Regions from separate parts of the Enterobacter sp. PL_is511 genome, predicted to be linked through region 3. Evidence: predicted binding sites of a transcription regulator. Region 3 holds the regulator's gene; each other region holds the start of a gene.
The links. Region 3 encodes Fur, which represses iron uptake genes when iron is present. Its sites were predicted from a motif close to ATAATAATGAGAACNACTATCAA; they were not measured.
Positions count from the first base shown of each region.

Region 1: the regulator Fur is predicted to act here: its motif matches at 3,615-3,637, upstream of zupT (zinc transporter ZupT).
Region 2: the regulator Fur is predicted to act here: its motif matches at 2,470-2,492, upstream of feoA (ferrous iron transporter A).

Region 1 is NZ_JBVPGP010000023.1:245,674-251,285, forward strand. It holds gene hldE (bifunctional D-glycero-beta-D-manno-heptose-7-phosphate kinase/D-glycero-beta-D-manno-heptose 1-phosphate adenylyltransferase HldE) at 1-1,389, shown strand, start outside; gene ubiK (ubiquinone biosynthesis accessory factor UbiK) at 1,470-1,766, opposite strand; FMN riboswitch at 1,886-2,036, shown strand; gene ribB (3,4-dihydroxy-2-butanone-4-phosphate synthase) at 2,143-2,796, shown strand; gene zupT (zinc transporter ZupT) at 2,829-3,602, opposite strand; gene ygiD (4,5-DOPA-extradiol-dioxygenase) at 3,799-4,587, shown strand; gene AC0TN7_RS13475 (glutathionylspermidine synthase family protein) at 4,681-5,612, opposite strand, start outside.
Region 2 is NZ_JBVPGP010000014.1:108,495-114,106, forward strand. It holds gene feoB (Fe(2+) transporter permease subunit FeoB) at 1-2,171, opposite strand, end outside; gene feoA (ferrous iron transporter A) at 2,202-2,429, opposite strand; gene AC0TN7_RS02475 (Tex family protein) at 2,717-5,047, opposite strand; gene greB (transcription elongation factor GreB) at 5,134-5,607, opposite strand.
Region 3 is NZ_JBVPGP010000024.1:400,520-406,131, forward strand. It holds gene glnS (glutamine--tRNA ligase) at 1-1,303, shown strand, start outside; gene chiP (chitoporin ChiP) at 1,750-3,147, shown strand; gene chiQ (ChiQ/YbfN family lipoprotein) at 3,195-3,524, shown strand; gene fur (ferric iron uptake transcriptional regulator) at 3,621-4,067, opposite strand; gene fldA (flavodoxin FldA) at 4,358-4,888, opposite strand; gene ybfE (LexA regulated protein) at 5,044-5,331, opposite strand; gene ybfF (esterase) at 5,460-5,612, opposite strand, start outside.

The DNA.
Region 1 (5,612 bases), on a different contig from region 3:
GTTGTTGGGGATGTGATGCTGGATCGCTACTGGTATGGGCCGACCAGCCGCATCTCTCCGGAAGCACCGGTACCGGTGGTAAAGGTCGACACCATTGAAGAGCGTCCCGGCGGCGCGGCAAACGTGGCGATGAACATTGCCTCTCTGGGCGCGCACTCGCGTCTGGTTGGCCTGACCGGTATCGACGATGCGGCGCGCGCGCTGAGCAAGTCGCTGGCGGACGTGAACGTGAAGTGCGACTTCGTTTCGGTTCCGACCCACCCAACCATCACCAAGCTGCGCGTGCTGTCTCGCAACCAGCAGCTGATCCGCCTCGACTTTGAAGAAGGGTTCGAAGGCGTTGATCCCGAGCCGCTGCACGAGCGCATTAACCAGGCGCTGGGCAATATCGGCGCGCTGGTGCTGTCCGACTACGCGAAAGGCGCGCTGGCGAGCGTGCAGACGATGATCCAGCTGGCGCGTAAAGCCAGCGTGCCGGTGCTGATCGACCCGAAAGGCACCGACTTTGAGCGCTATCGCGGCGCGACGCTGCTGACGCCAAACCTCTCCGAGTTTGAGGCGGTGGCGGGCAAGTGCAAAACTGAGGAAGAACTGGTTGAGCGCGGCATGAAGATCATTGCTGACTTTGAGCTATCCGCGCTGCTGGTGACCCGCTCCGAGCAGGGGATGACGCTGTTGCAGCCGGGCAAGGCACCGCTGCATATGCCAACCCAGGCGCAGGAAGTGTACGATGTGACCGGTGCCGGTGATACGGTGATCGGCGTGCTGGCGGCGACGCTGGCCGCAGGAAACTCTCTGGAAGAGGCGTGCTACTTCGCTAACGCCGCGGCGGGTGTGGTCGTTGGTAAGCTCGGTACCTCAACCGTTTCCCCAATCGAGCTGGAAAACGCGGTGCGCGGCCGTGCGGACACCGGTTTTGGCGTTATGACCGAAGACGAGCTTAAAGTGGCTGTCGCCGCCGCGCGCAAGCGCGGTGAGAAAGTGGTGATGACCAACGGCGTGTTTGACATTCTGCACGCGGGTCACGTCTCCTATCTGGCGAATGCGCGCAAGCTGGGCGATCGCCTGATTGTGGCTGTGAACAGCGATGCGTCGACGAAACGCCTGAAGGGTGAAACGCGTCCGGTGAACCCACTTGAGCAGCGGATGATCGTACTCGGCGCGCTGGAAGCCGTGGACTGGGTAGTGTCGTTTGAAGAAGACACACCGCAGCGTCTGATTGCCGGTATTCTGCCGGATCTGCTGGTAAAAGGCGGTGATTACAAGCCGGAGCAAATCGCGGGCAGCGAAGAGGTCTGGGCCAATGGCGGTGAAGTGATGGTGCTCAACTTTGAGGACGGGTGTTCCACCACCAACATCATCAAGAAGATCCAGAAAGACAGTCAGTAAAAAAAACGGGCCAGCTGGCCCGTTTATTTTTTCACCCTCTCCCTGTGGGAGAGGGCTGGGGTGAGGGCATCAGGCCGCACTTACTCCTGGTCATCCACCGGTGGAATGGCCGGTGCTGGCTTCACTTCTTCCGGCGCATTGCGGTTTTCCAGCTCGGTCAGACGCTGTTCCAGCAGCGCCAGCTTCTCGCGGGTGCGCAGCAGAACCTGGGTCTGCACGTCAAACTCTTCGCGGCTGACTAAATCAAGGCGAACCAACTGCGCCTGCAGCGTCTGGCGGATTTTCTTCTCAACGTCATCACCAAATTCACGAATGCCTTTTGGCATGGATTCATGAACCTGACGCGCGATCTGCTCAATTTTCTTCGGGTCAATCATTGTCGTTTCCCTTGATGGAAAGGTGTTAGTGTCCATTGTAGCGCGTCATGCCCGGGGTAAACAAAATTGTTTGATGCTTATGCATTGCCCAGGATAATCAATAGCGTTATAGTTATCTCGCTTATTCTCAGGGCGGGGCGAAATTCCCCACCGGCGGTAAATCAGCGTGACGCTGAAAGCCCGCGAGCGCTTTGGGTGAAAACTCAAAGGTCAGCAGATCCGGTGTAATTCCGGGGCCGACGGTTAGAGTCCGGATGGGAGAGAGTAACGATCCAGTCGGGCATGGGCCCGCTCACGTTATCTTTTTGCCGCTTATACGGCGCTCCTAAGACTGCCCTGATTCTGGTAACCATAATGTTAATGAGGTTTTTTTACCATGAATCAGACGCTACTTTCCTCTTTTGGCACTTCAACTCAACGTGTTGAACATGCACTGGATGCACTGCGCGAAGGCCGCGGTGTGATGGTGCTTGACGATGAAAACCGTGAAAACGAAGGCGACATGATTTTCGCCGCCGAAAACATGACCGTTGAACAGATGGCGCTGACCATCCGTCACGGCAGCGGCATCGTATGCCTGTGTATTACCGAAGATCGTCGTAAGCAGCTCGAGCTGCCGATGATGGTCGAAAACAACACCAGCGCCTTTGGTACCGGTTTTACCGTGACTATTGAAGCGGCGCATGGCGTGACCACCGGTGTGTCTGCGGCTGACCGTCTGACCACCGTACGTGCCGCGATTGCTGACGGTGCGAAGCCATCCGATCTGCATCGTCCAGGCCACGTCTTCCCACTGCGCGCGCAGGCGGGCGGCGTCCTGACCCGCGGCGGTCACACCGAAGCGACCATCGACCTGGTGACGCTGGCGGGCTTCAAACCTGCGGGTGTGCTGTGTGAACTAACCAACGATGACGGCACCATGGCGCGCGCGCCGGAGTGCATCACCTTTGCGCGTCTGCACAACATGCCGGTGGTAACGATTGAAGATCTGGTGGAGTATCGCCAGGCGCACGAGCGCAAAGCCAGCTGATAATAAAAACGCCGGGATATCCCGGCGTTTTTTTACCCGATTCCTGCGGTCTGCAGCAGAACCAGGCTTAATCCCATCACCGACATTCCGCACAGCACGCCATAGCTGGGGTTGTTGTTAGGATCTATCTCCTTCGCCAGCGGCATCAGTTCATCCACCGAAAGTGCAACCATGATCCCGGCTACCGCTGCCATAATCGCCGCCATCACTACCGGAGAGACCAGGCTACCAAGGATCAGCCAGGCCAGCACGCCGCCAAGGATTTCGGCCATCCCGGAAATACCTGCCCAGAACACCGCGGTGCGTTTCGAGCCCGTGGCGGCATAGACCGGACCGGCGACGGCCAGTCCTTCAGGAATATTGTGTAAGGCGACCGCCAGCGCGATGCCAAAGCCCATTTCCAGATTGCTGCTGGCCGTCACGTAGGTGGCGACCCCTTCCGGGAAGTTATGCAGGCTGATGCCCAGCGTCAGCAGAACCGCCGTTCGCTTAATATTCCGCGGCATGGGCGTTACGCTTTTCTGCATTAAATCCTGCGGATGCGCGTGCGGCAGCATCCGGTCGAGGGCAAAGTACCCCAGCAGGCCAAAAACAAACATGCCGTAACCCAGCAGCGGAGACATGCCTTCTGTGCCCAGCGCGGCAGGCAGCATCTCCATCAGGGAGATGAGCAGCATGATCCCGGCAGCAAAGCCCAGCGAGAAGGCCAGTACGCGGTTAGAGGGCTTTTGACCAAGTACGCCGAGGATCGCACCGATAAAGGTCGCAGCGCCCGCGAGTATGGTCAGGATCAAGGGGACTGACATGCATAACTCCTTGTGATAATGATTCTCATTAATATAAATGATTCATTTCTGGCAAAGCGAGGGGCGAACCCCGGCTTTACACGTTCCTTACATTCAAATTTCCTGATGATGATCTTCACGCTTATCTGCGTTCATCTTTGCCGGATTGCGCGTAATGTAGCACCATTAAATTGACACCTTCTGTAAGGATATCATCATGACTTCTTCCCGTATGCCAGCCCTGTTTTTAGGCCACGGCAGCCCAATGAACGTTCTGGAAGACAACGTCTATACCCGTGCCTGGCGTCATCTGGGCGAGACGTTGCCGCGTCCAAAAGCGATTGTGGTGGTATCCGCGCACTGGTTCACCCGCGGCACGGGCGTGACCGCCATGGAGGCGCCTAAGACCATTCATGATTTTGGCGGCTTCCCGCAGGCGCTGTATGACACGCATTATCCAGCCCCCGGCTCGCCTGAGCTGGCACAAAGGCTGGTGGATCTGCTGGCGCCTGTCCCTGTAACGCTGGATAAAGAAGCCTGGGGTTTTGACCATGGCTCCTGGGGCGTTCTGATTAAAATGTATCCTGATGCGGATATCCCGATGGTGCAGCTGAGCATCGACAGCACTAAACCGGCCGCCTGGCATCTGGAGATGGGCCGCAAGCTGGCAACGCTTCGTGATGAAGGCATCATGCTGGTGGCAAGCGGCAACGTGGTGCACAACCTGCGCACGGCGCGCTGGCACGGTGAGAATACGCCTTACCCGTGGGCGACCGCTTTTAACGACTACGTTAAAGCGAACCTGACCTGGCAGGGTTCGGCTGAGGAGCATCCGCTGGTTAACTATCTGGATCATGAGGGCGGTTCGCTCTCTAACCCGACGCCGGAACATTTCCTGCCGCTGCTGTACGTACTTGGCGCGTGGGATGGTCAGGAGCCGGTTACGATCCCGGTCGACGGGATTGAGATGGGGAGTCTGAGTATGCTGTCGGTGCAGGTGGGGTAATAAAAGCAAAACGGCAACTTCAGGTTGCCGTTTTTAGTGTGTGCACCCTCTCCCACAGGGAGAGGGCTGGGGTGAGGGCATCAGGCCGCAGTCTTACTCCACAAAAATATGCGGATAGAACCGCGACAGATCCTGCGTGATCAGCGCGCGATCTTCGCGAATGCCAATCCCGGCCGGTTGATCGTTGATGAGCCAGCTGCCAATCAGCGTATAGCTGTCGCCAAATTTTGGCAGCTGCCAGAACTCCTGGACGATCATCCCTTCTTCGCCGTACGGCCCTTCAACCGCTTCCAGCGTCTTACCGTTTTCGATAATCGACACGTTCGCACCTTCGCGGGAGAAGATCGGCTTAACGACGTATTTCTCCATTTGCGGGTAATCATCTTCCGCAAAGTACGCTGGCAGCAGGTTCGGATGGTTCGGGAACATCTCCCACAGCATCGGCAGCAGGGCTTTGTTAGAGATAATGCTCTTCCAGGCCGGTTCCAGCCAGCGCACGCCCGCGTCTTCCAGCTTGGTGGAGAACATCTCGCGGAGCATGTACTCCCACGGGTAGAGCTTGAACAGGTTGCTGATCACCTGATCCTGCGTATCCGTAAACTGACCTTTTTCACCCAGTCCGATATCCTCGATATAGAGGAACTCGGTCGCCACTTCCGCTTCGGCAGCGCAGTCCTGCAGATACTGAACCGTGCCACGGTCTTCTTCCGTGTCGCGGCAGCAGGCGAGATGCAGCAGGTTGAAGCCAAACTGCTCGCGTAGCTCGGCGAAGCGCTCGATCAGCTTCTCCTGCAGGCTGTTGAACTGGTCGCTGCCTTCCGGCAGGTTTCCGGCATTGGCCTGGTCTTCCAGCCAGATCCACTGGAAGAACGCCGCTTCATACAGGGAAGTTGGGGTATCGGCGTTGTTTTCCAGAAGCTTCGGTTCACCTTTGCCGTCCCACGCCAGATCCAGGCGAGAGTAAAGCGAAGGCTGATTTGTTTTCCACGACTGGCGGACAAAGCTCCAGGTGTGCTTCGGAATGC
Region 2 (5,612 bases), on a different contig from region 3:
CTGTAGCGCGGATGCTGACTGAAGTTAACGGTTTGATAAAAGAGCGTCGACAGCGAGTACGCAATATTTAACCCCCACAGGATGGAGAAGCCCATCCAGCCGCGGCTGGACTCGCGGGCAATCGCCCCCATCACGGAGATGCACGGAATATAGAGCAGAACGAAGATAAGGTAGCTGTAGGCCGCGGACGCGCTGCCAAATTTCTCGCCCATCACGCCCATGGCACCCGTCGCCATTTCGCCGTCGCCTTTGCTGGCCTCAATCGGGTTCGCCAGCACGCTCAGGCTGAAGGTGTCCTTCAGGCTCTGCCAGGTTTCCTCTACGGCACCCAGCAGCTCATGACCGAGATGAAACTCTGCTGGATTAAATTCCTTTTCCTGAATGTTCTCAGCGGTGTAAAGCGTGTTCAGGGTGCCGACAACCACCTCTTTCGCCATCGCACCGGTGAACAGCCCGACGGTTGCCTGCCAGTTATCCTCATGCACGCCAATCGGTTTGAAGACCGGCGTGATGACGCGGCTGACGGAAGCGAGGGCAGAGTCGTTGATGTTATCTGCCGCCTGCCCGCTGAGGGTGAAGCTGTTCAGCGCGCTCAGGAAAATGCTGACGATGACAATTACTTTACCGGCGCGCAGCACAAAGCCTTTCAGGCGCTGCCAGGTCTGGATCGCCAGGCTTTTCAGATGCGGCACGTGATACACCGGCAGCTCCATCACAAACGGTGACGCTTCACCTCGCATGATGGTGTGCTTCAGCATCAGACCGGTGAGGATCGCCATCACGATGCCCAGCACATACAGCGAGAAGACCGCCAGCGCGCCCTGCTGGCCAAAGAAGGCTGCGGCAAAGACCGCAAAGATTGCCAGGCGGGCACCGCAGGACATAAACGGCGCCATCATAATGGTCATCAGACGTTCACGCGGTGCATCCAGGGTGCGCGCGCCCATCACCGACGGCACGTTACAGCCGAAGCCGACAATCAGCGGGACGAAGGATTTACCCGGCAGACCCAGCGCCTGCATCAGACGATCCATCACGAACGCGGCGCGCGCCATGTAGCCGGAATCTTCCAGGAACGAGAGGAACAGGTACATCATGCCGATCTGCGGCACCAGCGGCAGAACGGTGTTGATACCGCCGCCGATCCCCTGCGCGAGGAAGATGGTGAGCCATTCCGGGAAGTGCAGGGTATAACCCACCCACTGGATCCCGTGGACGAAGACCGCGACGGAACCGGCGTCAAAAATCGGCTGCAGCGCGCCACCGATGTTAATGGCGAGCAGGAACATCACGTACATCACCAGCAGGAAGATGGGCAAACCGAGGAAGCGGTTAAGCACAATCTTATCCACCGCCGCCGTAAAGCGGCTGGGTTCTGCCGTCAGGGCGTTACTGACCACGTCGCAGATTGAGGCGATGGCCTGGTAACGGGCATCGGCGATGTGCAGCGCCGGGTCGTCCAGCTCGTCGCTAAGCCGGGCCACCGTCACGTCCAGCTTATCGGCCGCATGCCCGGCGTAAGCGCGGCTGTAGATATCCCCTTCCAGCATCTGCAGTCCAAGCCACAGGCGCTGTTTCGCAGGCATGCTGTTGTCCATCTCCTGCGCCAGCACGTTGGCTTCACGCAGGAGAGGCTGCGCGTAATGCACCAGCTCAATGTCGCGATTACCCGCGTGACGGTCAATGGCCAGCTTCAGCGCATCAATACCGCGCGCGCGCGTCGAGACCAGCGGAACCACCGGGCACCCCAGGCGCGCGGAGAGGGCATCGACGTCGATGCGCAGCTTTTGTTTCTCTGCGATATCGAGCATGTTGAGCGCCACGATGCAGGGAATCCCCAGCTCCAGCAGCTGCAGCGTCAGATAAAGGTTACGCTCGAGATTGGAGGCGTCGACCACGTTGATCAGCAGGTCCGCGTCGCCGCCAAGAATATAGTGGCAGGCAATCTGCTCATCGAGCGAGGTTTGCGACGAAATGGTGGTTAAGGAGTAGGTGCCGGGAAGGTCGACCAGCGTTACCTGATTGTCCGTTGTCGTGAACTGGCCCTCTTTACGCTCAACCGTCACGCCCGCCCAGTTGCCCACGCGCTGGCGGGCTCCAGTCAGCTGGTTAAAAAGCGTAGTCTTGCCGGAATTAGGATTGCCAATTAAGCCAATAGTTAACTTTTTCATTTTTTTAGACTCACTGAAACCGCTGGCTTGTTATCGGGATAAGGCTTCGACTTCTATTAACGCGAGGTCTTTCTTACGCAGCACCAGATTCACGCGGCGGGTTTCGATATGAACCGGGTCACCTAGCGGCGCCACACGCACGACCTGGAATGACGAGCCGGGCAGCATGCCCAGCGACAGCAGCTTTTGCCGATAGGCCGGGCTAATTTCGCGGGTAAAACCGATAATCTTCCATGCACTGTCTGGAGTGAATTGCATAACGCCTGATTCCACGAAAGGTTAAATTATCTACTATGGGATGATAATGAGAATAGTTTTTATCAGCAATATTAAAACTGTGACGGAATGTTGTTTGCGATATTAATTTACGGCCTTTTTGACCTTGCTCAATATTTGCTGAAATGCCTGGAAAACGAAAAGGAGAGGATTTGTTAACGGGGTGATAATTGGTGGTTTAAATATGGATATGCAATCGGTTTCATATATTACGGCACGATATTATTATTATTCCCTCTCCCCTGTGGGGAGAGGGTTAGGGTGAGGGTTTAGCGTTTCTTACCCATCGCTGCCGCCAGCGCATCCATCATCGCGCTATTGCCTGCAGGCTGGGCATCACGTCCGCGCGGTTTTGCCGCTTTCGCGGCTGGACGCTGCTGCTCGCGGCCACCGCCGTTTCCGCCACGGCGCGCGTTGGTGTCACCCGGCTGCTCGTCCAGACGCATGGTCAGGGCGATACGCTTGCGCTGCAGGTCCACTTCCAGCACTTTGACCTTCACGATGTCGCCCGCTTTGACCACGGTGTGCGGGTCTTCAACGAACTTGTCGGCAAGGGAGGAGATATGGACCAGACCGTCCTGATGCACGCCGATATCCACAAACGCGCCAAAGTTGGTGACGTTGGTCACCGCGCCTTCCAGCACCATGCCGGGCAGCAGGTCGTTCATGGTTTCCACGCCGTCAGCAAAGGTCGCCGTTTTGAACTCAGGACGCGGATCGCGGCCCGGCTTTTCCAGCTCTTTGATAATGTCGGTAACGGTTGGGACACCAAATTTGTCATCGGTGAAATCAACGGCTTTCAGATTGCGCAGAGCGCTGCTGTCGCCCATGAGATCTTTCAGCGCCTGCTGGGTGGCGGCCAGAATACGCTCCACCACAGGGTACGCTTCCGGGTGAACGGTGGAGGCATCGAGCGGGTTATCGCCGTGGTTGATGCGGAGGAAGCCCGCGCACTGCTCAAAGGCTTTTGGCCCCAGACGGCTCACCTTCAGCAGCTGCTGACGGTTCTGGAACTGGCCGTTCTCGTCACGCCAGGCGACGATGTTCTGCGCCATCATGCGGGTTAAGCCCGCCACGCGGGTCAGCAGCGGAACGGAGGCGGTGTTCAGGTCAACGCCGACGGCGTTAACGCAGTCTTCCACGACAGCATCCAGCTTGCGCGCCAGCTGCGTCTGGCTCACGTCGTGCTGATACTGGCCCACGCCGATGGATTTCGGGTCGATCTTCACCAGCTCCGCCAGCGGATCCTGCAGGCGGCGAGCGATAGAGACCGCACCGCGCAGGGAAACGTCCAGGTCCGGGAACTCCTGTGCCGCCAGCTCGGATGCGGAATAGACGGATGCCCCCGCTTCGCTGACGATCACTTTCTGCGCCGTCACTTTCGGGAACTGCTTCTGCACGTCGAGGTAGAAACGCTCGGTCTCACGTGAGGCCGTACCGTTGCCGATGGCAACCAGCTCTACGTTGTATTTTTCGCACAGCGCCGCCACTACCACGGCCGCTTTCGCTGCCTGGCCAGTGTGCGGATAAATGGTATCGGTAGCCACCAGCTTGCCGGTGCCGTCAACCACAGCGACTTTTACACCGGTGCGCAGACCCGGATCGAGACCCATGGTGGCGCGCAGGCCAGCAGGAGCGGCCATCAACAGGTCGTGCAGGTTACGGGCGAAGACGTTAATCGCTTCATCTTCGGCACGCTCGCGCACGGTGCCCATCAGCTCGGTTTCGAGGTGCATCAGCACCTTGATGCGCCAGGTCCAGCTCACCACGCCTTTGCGCCAGCTGTCCGCCGGGGCGTTGTTCAGGCGCAGGCCAAGATGGTCGATGATGATCTGCTCGCAGTGGCTCTCTTTCGGCGGCTCGTCAAACTGCGGGTCGGCGTTCAGGGAGAGCTGCAGCACGCCTTCGTTGCGGCCGCGAAACATCGCCAGCGCGCGGTGGGAAGGGGCGGTAGAGATCGGTTCGTGGTGATCGAAGTAGTCGCGGAATTTCGCGCCTTCTTCCTCTTTACCCGCGACGACGGTAGAGACGATGTGGGCATTCTTCCACAGGTAATCACGCACTTTGGCGAGCAGGGCGGCGTCTTCGGCGAAGCGCTCCATCAGAATATAGCGCGCGCCGTCGAGGGCGGCCTTGGTATCCGCTACGCCTTTGTCGGCGTCGATGAATTTCGCCGCTTCGGTATCCGGATCGTGGGATGGTTCGTTCCACAGCAGGTCGGCCAGCGGCTCAAGACCCGCTTCAATCGCAATCTGTCCGCGCGTGCGGCGCTTCGGCTTGTACGGCAGATAGAGGTCTTCGAGTTCGGTTTTGCTCAGGGTGCCATTGATGGCGCTTTCCAGTTCGCTGGTCAGCTTGCCCTGTTCGCCGATGGACTTGAGGATCGCCTGACGACGTTCTTCCAGTTCGCGCAGATAACCGAGACGGGTTTCCAGGTTACGCAGCTGCGTGTCATCCAGACCGCCGGTGACTTCCTTACGATAGCGCGCAATAAATGGCACGGTGTTCCCTTCATCAAGCAGGCGAACGGCAGCTTCTACCTGTTCGGCTCTGGCCTGAATATCACCCGCAATAATGCGGCAGAGCGAATCTTTCATCATGGCTTTATCATCTTGTGGGTCAAAAATCAGGGGATAGTTATACGGGCTGACACGGCAAAATGCCAGCCGGGGAGGGCGCTCTCGGACTATTTTACGTAGACGATCTCATTGACGTACCAGCTGGCTTCGCCGGCTGGGGTCTGCACGACGGCCAGATCGCCCACTTCCTTTTTCAACAGCGCGCGAGCCATCGGCGAGTCGATGGAGATGTAATCCTTACGACCAAAAATTTCATCGTAGCCGACAATGCGAAAGCGCAGGGTGTCACCGTCGTCGTTTTCAATCTCCACCCACGCGCCGAAGAACACTTTGCCCTCCTGCTGCGGGGAGTAATCGACAATTTTGAGATTCTCGAGGCACTTCGTCAGATAGCGAACCCGGCGGTCAATTTCGCGCAGCCGCTTTTTGTTGTACTGGTAGTCAGCGTTTTCGCTGCGATCGCCCAGGCTCGCGGCCCAGGTCACTTTTTTGGTCACCTCAGGACGCTCTTCGCGCCAGAGGTAATCCATCTCTTTTTTGAGCTTCTCATACCCTTCGCGGGTGATCAGGGGCGTTTTCATGGTAA
Region 3 (5,612 bases):
CGACGAGCTGTCTGCTGACGAAATCCGCGAATACCGCGGTACGCTGACCGCGCCGGGCAAAAACAGCCCATTCCGCGATCGCAGCGTGGAAGAGAACCTGGCGCTGTTTGAAAAAATGCGTGCTGGCGGCTTCGAGGAAGGCAAAGCGTGCCTGCGTGCCAAAATTGACATGGCGTCTCCGTTCATCGTGATGCGCGATCCGGTGCTGTACCGTATCAAGTTCGCAGAACACCACCAGACCGGTAACAAGTGGTGCATCTACCCGATGTACGACTTTACCCACTGCATCAGCGATGCGCTGGAAGGCATCACTCACTCGCTGTGTACGCTGGAGTTCCAGGATAACCGTCGTCTGTACGACTGGGTGCTGGATAACATCACCATTCCTGTGCACCCGCGCCAGTACGAGTTCTCTCGTCTGAATCTGGAATACACCGTGATGTCCAAGCGTAAGCTGAACCTGCTGGTGACCGACAAGCACGTTGAGGGCTGGGATGACCCGCGTATGCCTACCATTTCTGGTCTGCGTCGTCGTGGTTACACTGCCGCGTCTATTCGTGAGTTCTGCAAACGTATCGGCGTGACCAAACAGGATAACACCATTGAGATGGCTTCCCTGGAATCCTGCATTCGTGAAGATCTCAACGAAAACGCCCCGCGCGCGATGGCGGTTATCGACCCGGTGAAACTGGTCATCGAAAACTATCCGCAGGGTGAAAGCGAGCTGGTCTCCATGCCTAACCATCCGAACAAACCGGAAATGGGAAGCCGTGACGTGCCGTTCAGCGGCGAGATCTGGATTGACCGCGCTGACTTCCGCGAAGAAGCCAACAAGCAGTACAAGCGTCTGGTGCTGGGTAAAGAAGTGCGTCTGCGTAATGCTTACGTCATCAAAGCCGAGCGCGTTGAAAAAGATGCGGAAGGGAATATCACCACCATCTTCTGTTCTTATGACGCTGAAACGCTGAGCAAAGATCCTGCTGACGGCCGTAAAGTGAAGGGCGTTATCCACTGGGTGAGCGCATCCCACGCGCTGTCGGTAGAAATTCGTCTGTACGATCGTCTGTTCAGCGTGCCTAACCCGGGTGCGGCGGAAGACTTCCTGGCGACCATCAACCCGGAATCGCTGGTGATCAAGCAGGGTTATGCGGAACCTTCTCTGAAAGCCGCTGAAGCGGGCAAAGCGTTCCAGTTCGAACGTGAAGGTTACTTCTGCCTGGACAGCCGTTACAGCACCGCGGAAAAACCAGTATTTAACCGTACTGTAGGTCTGCGTGATACCTGGACGAAGATCGGCGAATAATATTGCTGCTCTGGTCAATGAGAGACAAACGCCGCACTGTGCGGCGTTTTTTTATTTAACGATCAGAGTATTAAGCCAGGGCTTAAAGAGGCGTCATGAAAATATCAGGTCAATGAGGTGCTACTTATTTTTTAAAAAAAAGTTTGTGCCATTGCGAAAATCAAAAATGTTACATAAATGGAAAAAGATTCCACGTCTACCCACTGAAATACCTGATAATTCCCCGTCATTCCTCGCCTTCCCGTAAATGTTACAAAGCACTACCAATTATGTGCACTTCGTCATAATCCTGACTTTTGTCCGCTAAAAAGCATTGATAATTCGCGTCGCGAAAAATAACCTAAAGACGGTAGTTAATTCGAGGGTATTTAAAACTACCCCTGACCATTTGGTCTTTTTTATTTACGCCGTTTCAGGCGTTTTAATTCGTCAAAGAGGAATAATCTATGCGTACGTTCAGTGGCAAACGTAGTGCGCTGGCGCTGGCTATTGCCGGTGTGACAGCAATGTCGGGCCTGGTGATTGCGCCAGAGGCAAAAGCAGCGGGTTTCATCGAAGATTCTACCCTCACGGGCGGTATTTATTACTGGCAGCGTGAGCGTGACCGTAAAGACGTCACTGAAGATAAATACAAAACCAACCTTTCTCACTCCACCTGGAACGCCAACCTGGACTTCCAGTCAGGCTATGCCGCGGATATGTTCGGTCTGGATATTGCTGCGTTCACCGCGATTGAAATGGCGGAAAACGGCGACAGCGGCCACCCGAACGAAATCGCCTTCTCCTCCAGCAACAAAGCCTATGATGAAGACTGGTCCGGGGATAAGAGCGGTATAAGCCTTTACAAAGCCGCGGCGAAATTTAAATACGGTCCGGTATGGGCGCGCGGCGGTTATATTCAGCCAACTGGCCAGACTCTGTTAGCGCCGCACTGGAGCTTTATGCCGGGTACCTATCAGGGTGCGGAAGCGGGGGCTAACTTTGACTACGGTGATGCGGGTGCGTTGAGCTTCTCCTATATGTGGACCAACGAGTACAAAGCGCCTTGGCACATCGAGATGGACAAGTTCTACCAGAACGATAAAAAAACCAAAGTCGATTACCTGCACTCGCTGGGCGCGAAATACGACTTCAAAAACGATCTGGTGCTTGAAGCGGCATTTGGTCAGGCACAAGGCTATATCGATCAGTACTTTGCCAAGGCCAGCTATAAGTTTGATGTCGCGGGTAGCCCGCTGAGTACTAGCTACCAGTTCTACGGTACGCGCGATAAAGTCAGTAACGGTGGGGTCAATGACATTTATGACGGCACCGCGTGGCTGCAGGCACTCACCTTCGGCTATAAGGTTGGCCAGGTTGATTTGCGTCTGGAAGGCACATGGGTGAAGGCGGAAGGGCAGCAGGGCTACTTCCTGCAGCGTATGACTCCGACCTACGCCTCCTCCAACGGCCGTCTTGATATCTGGTGGGATAACCGCTCAGACTTCAACGCCGACGGCGAGAAAGCGGTCTTCTTCGGTGCAATGTACGACCTGAAAAACTGGAACCTGCCTGGCTGGGCGGTGGGCGCTTCTTACGCTTACGCCTGGGACGCAAAACCTGCCGATATGGCAACACCGGACGCATACTACGATCCCAACTATCGCCTGAAAGAGTCTTCCTACAGCCTGGATGCAATCTATACCCTGCAGGATGGCCGCGCGAAAGGCACGATGTTCAAACTGCACTTCACCCAGTATGACAACCACTCCGATATCCCGAGCTATGCGGGCGGTTACGGCAACATCTTCCAGGATGAACGTGACGTGAAATTCATGGTTATCGCCCCATTCACCATCTTCTGATAAACGCACTGGCGGGCTGAGTCCCGCCGGTATGGAGACTGTATATGATGAAAAAAATCGTAGTCGTCGCGTTGCTGGCATCAGGGCTGGTGGCGTGTGCGCAGACTCAGGCACCAAAAGAGGACTCCCGCCTGAAGGAGGCATATAGCGCCTGCATTAATACTGCGGAAGGTTCGCCGGAAAAAATTGAAGCCTGTCAGAGCGTGCTAAACGTGCTGAAGAAAGAGAAAGCGCATGAGCAGTTCGCGACGCAGGAAAATGTCCGCGTAATGGATTACCAGGCCTGTATCCAGGCGCGTAAAACCGGTAACGATCAGGAAGTGGCGAAGCGTTGCGACCAGATTTGGAAAGAAATTCGAAGCAATAACAGTAAGTAACTCGCTGTTATCATGCCCGGTGGCGCTGCGCCACCGGGCATTTTTTTAGGCAAAAAAAAGCCAACCTTACGGCTGGCTCAGAGTATGAACACTTGTTTATTTCGCGTCGTGCGCGTGGTCGTCTTCGCGGCAATCGCCTTCAGCACAATGACCGTAAAGGTACAGGCTGTGGTTGGTCAGGCGGATGCCATGACGCGCGGCGATTTCACGCTGGCGTGATTCGATGGAATCATCGCTGAATTCAATGACCTTGCCGCAATCGAGGCAGATCAGGTGATCGTGGTGCTGCTGCTGGGTCAGTTCGAAAACAGATTTACCGCCTTCGAAATTATGACGGGTAACAATGCCCGCGTCATCAAACTGGTTCAGCACGCGATAGACGGTAGCCAGCCCAATCTCTTCACCCATGTCGATAAGACGTTTATAAAGGTCTTCCGCACTGACATGGTGATTGTCTGGACCCTGAAGCACTTCAAGGATTTTTAACCGAGGAAGCGTAACTTTCAGGCCAGCCTTCTTTAATGCGGTATTGTTGTCAGTCATGCGGAATCTGTCCTGTTGCTAAACGATTCACTTCTGTAGGAAGTGACAGAAAATGCACCTGGGATAATGCGTCTCATTATAGAACTGCCATGGCTAAATGAAAACTGCAAGTCTCAGGCAAAATATGCTTATAAAAATGGGGTATCACCAACAAACTTGCTCAATGGAAAACCACATTTTATCAGGGAGACATTGTACAGGTCTGGGCGAAAAAGTTAAAAGATTGTAGCGATTAATTTAATCGGTTTGACCTGGGGCATGGGCGCAACCGCAGTTGCGCCGCGAAATAATCAGGCGTTCAGAATATCGTCCAGGTGCAGTTCTTCACGGATCTGCTTCACCCACTTCTCAACACGCTCGGCGGTCAGTTCTGGCTGACGGTCTTCGTCGATGGCCAGACCCACGAAGTGATCGTCATCGGCCAGGCCTTTAGACGCTTCGAAGTGGTAACCGGCGGTCGGCCAGTGGCCTACAATAACCGCGCCATTCGGCTCAATGATGTCGCGGATGGTGCCCAGCGCGTCACAGAAGTATTCGGCGTAGTCTTCCTGATCGCCACAGCCAAACAGGGCGACCAGCTTACCGTTGAAGTCGACTTCTTCCAGCGTCGGGAAGAAATCATCCCAGTCGCACTGGGCTTCACCGTAGTACCAGGTTGGGATACCCAGCAGCAAAATGTCATAGCCTTCCAGATCTTCTTTGCTGCTCTTGGCGATGTCATGCACATCAGCAACGTCTTTACCGAGCTGTTTTTGAATGTTTTTTGCGATATTTTCGGTATTGCCGGTATCACTGCCAAAGAAAATGCCGATGATTGCCATGAGTAAAATAACCTCTTGAAACTTAATAGTATGGTGGCGCAATTCGGCCACGGATAAGGGCAATAATAGCAGAACTGGCAACCCTGCGGAAACAGCTATCGCGCAGGACTGCACTCTGTGCTACATGAAAAGGGCGATAAAGGGGATTTTCAGACTTATGCCTGGCCGCGTAACGTTTCAAGCTGAGCGATCAACATCTCTTCAATGAGTTCACTGCGGCTGATATTTCGCGCGTCGGCCAGCTCGTTCAGCGCATCGACGGCGTCGGCGTTAAGCTTCAGTTCGACACGCTTAAGCCCACGATTTTTATCGCGTTTAAGCTGGTTGCGTTTATTGATACGCAGCTGTTCATCGCGCGAAAGCGGATTCGTCTTGGGTCGTCCCGGGCGACGCTCATTCGCGAACAGATCTAGTGTCGTACGGTCCGTTTGTTCTTTGGCCATGATTCTGAGACTTCGGGGGAAACACGCCGCCCTGCTAATGCCCGGGCGATAAGCGCGCCATCATACATCACCAAAAACGGCACGCCAACGACTGGACGCCTGCAGCCTTCCAGTCGCTCTCTTTTTAATCAATTTGCAGTATCAGCAAGATAGCGGCGAATGGCGCGCAGCACGGCGTCAGGTTTTTCCGCATGCACCCAGTGCCCGGCACCGGCAATAACGTGGGCGCGAGCCTGCGGGAACTGGGCCAGCAGCGTGTCGCGGTACGCGTCGGTTACGTA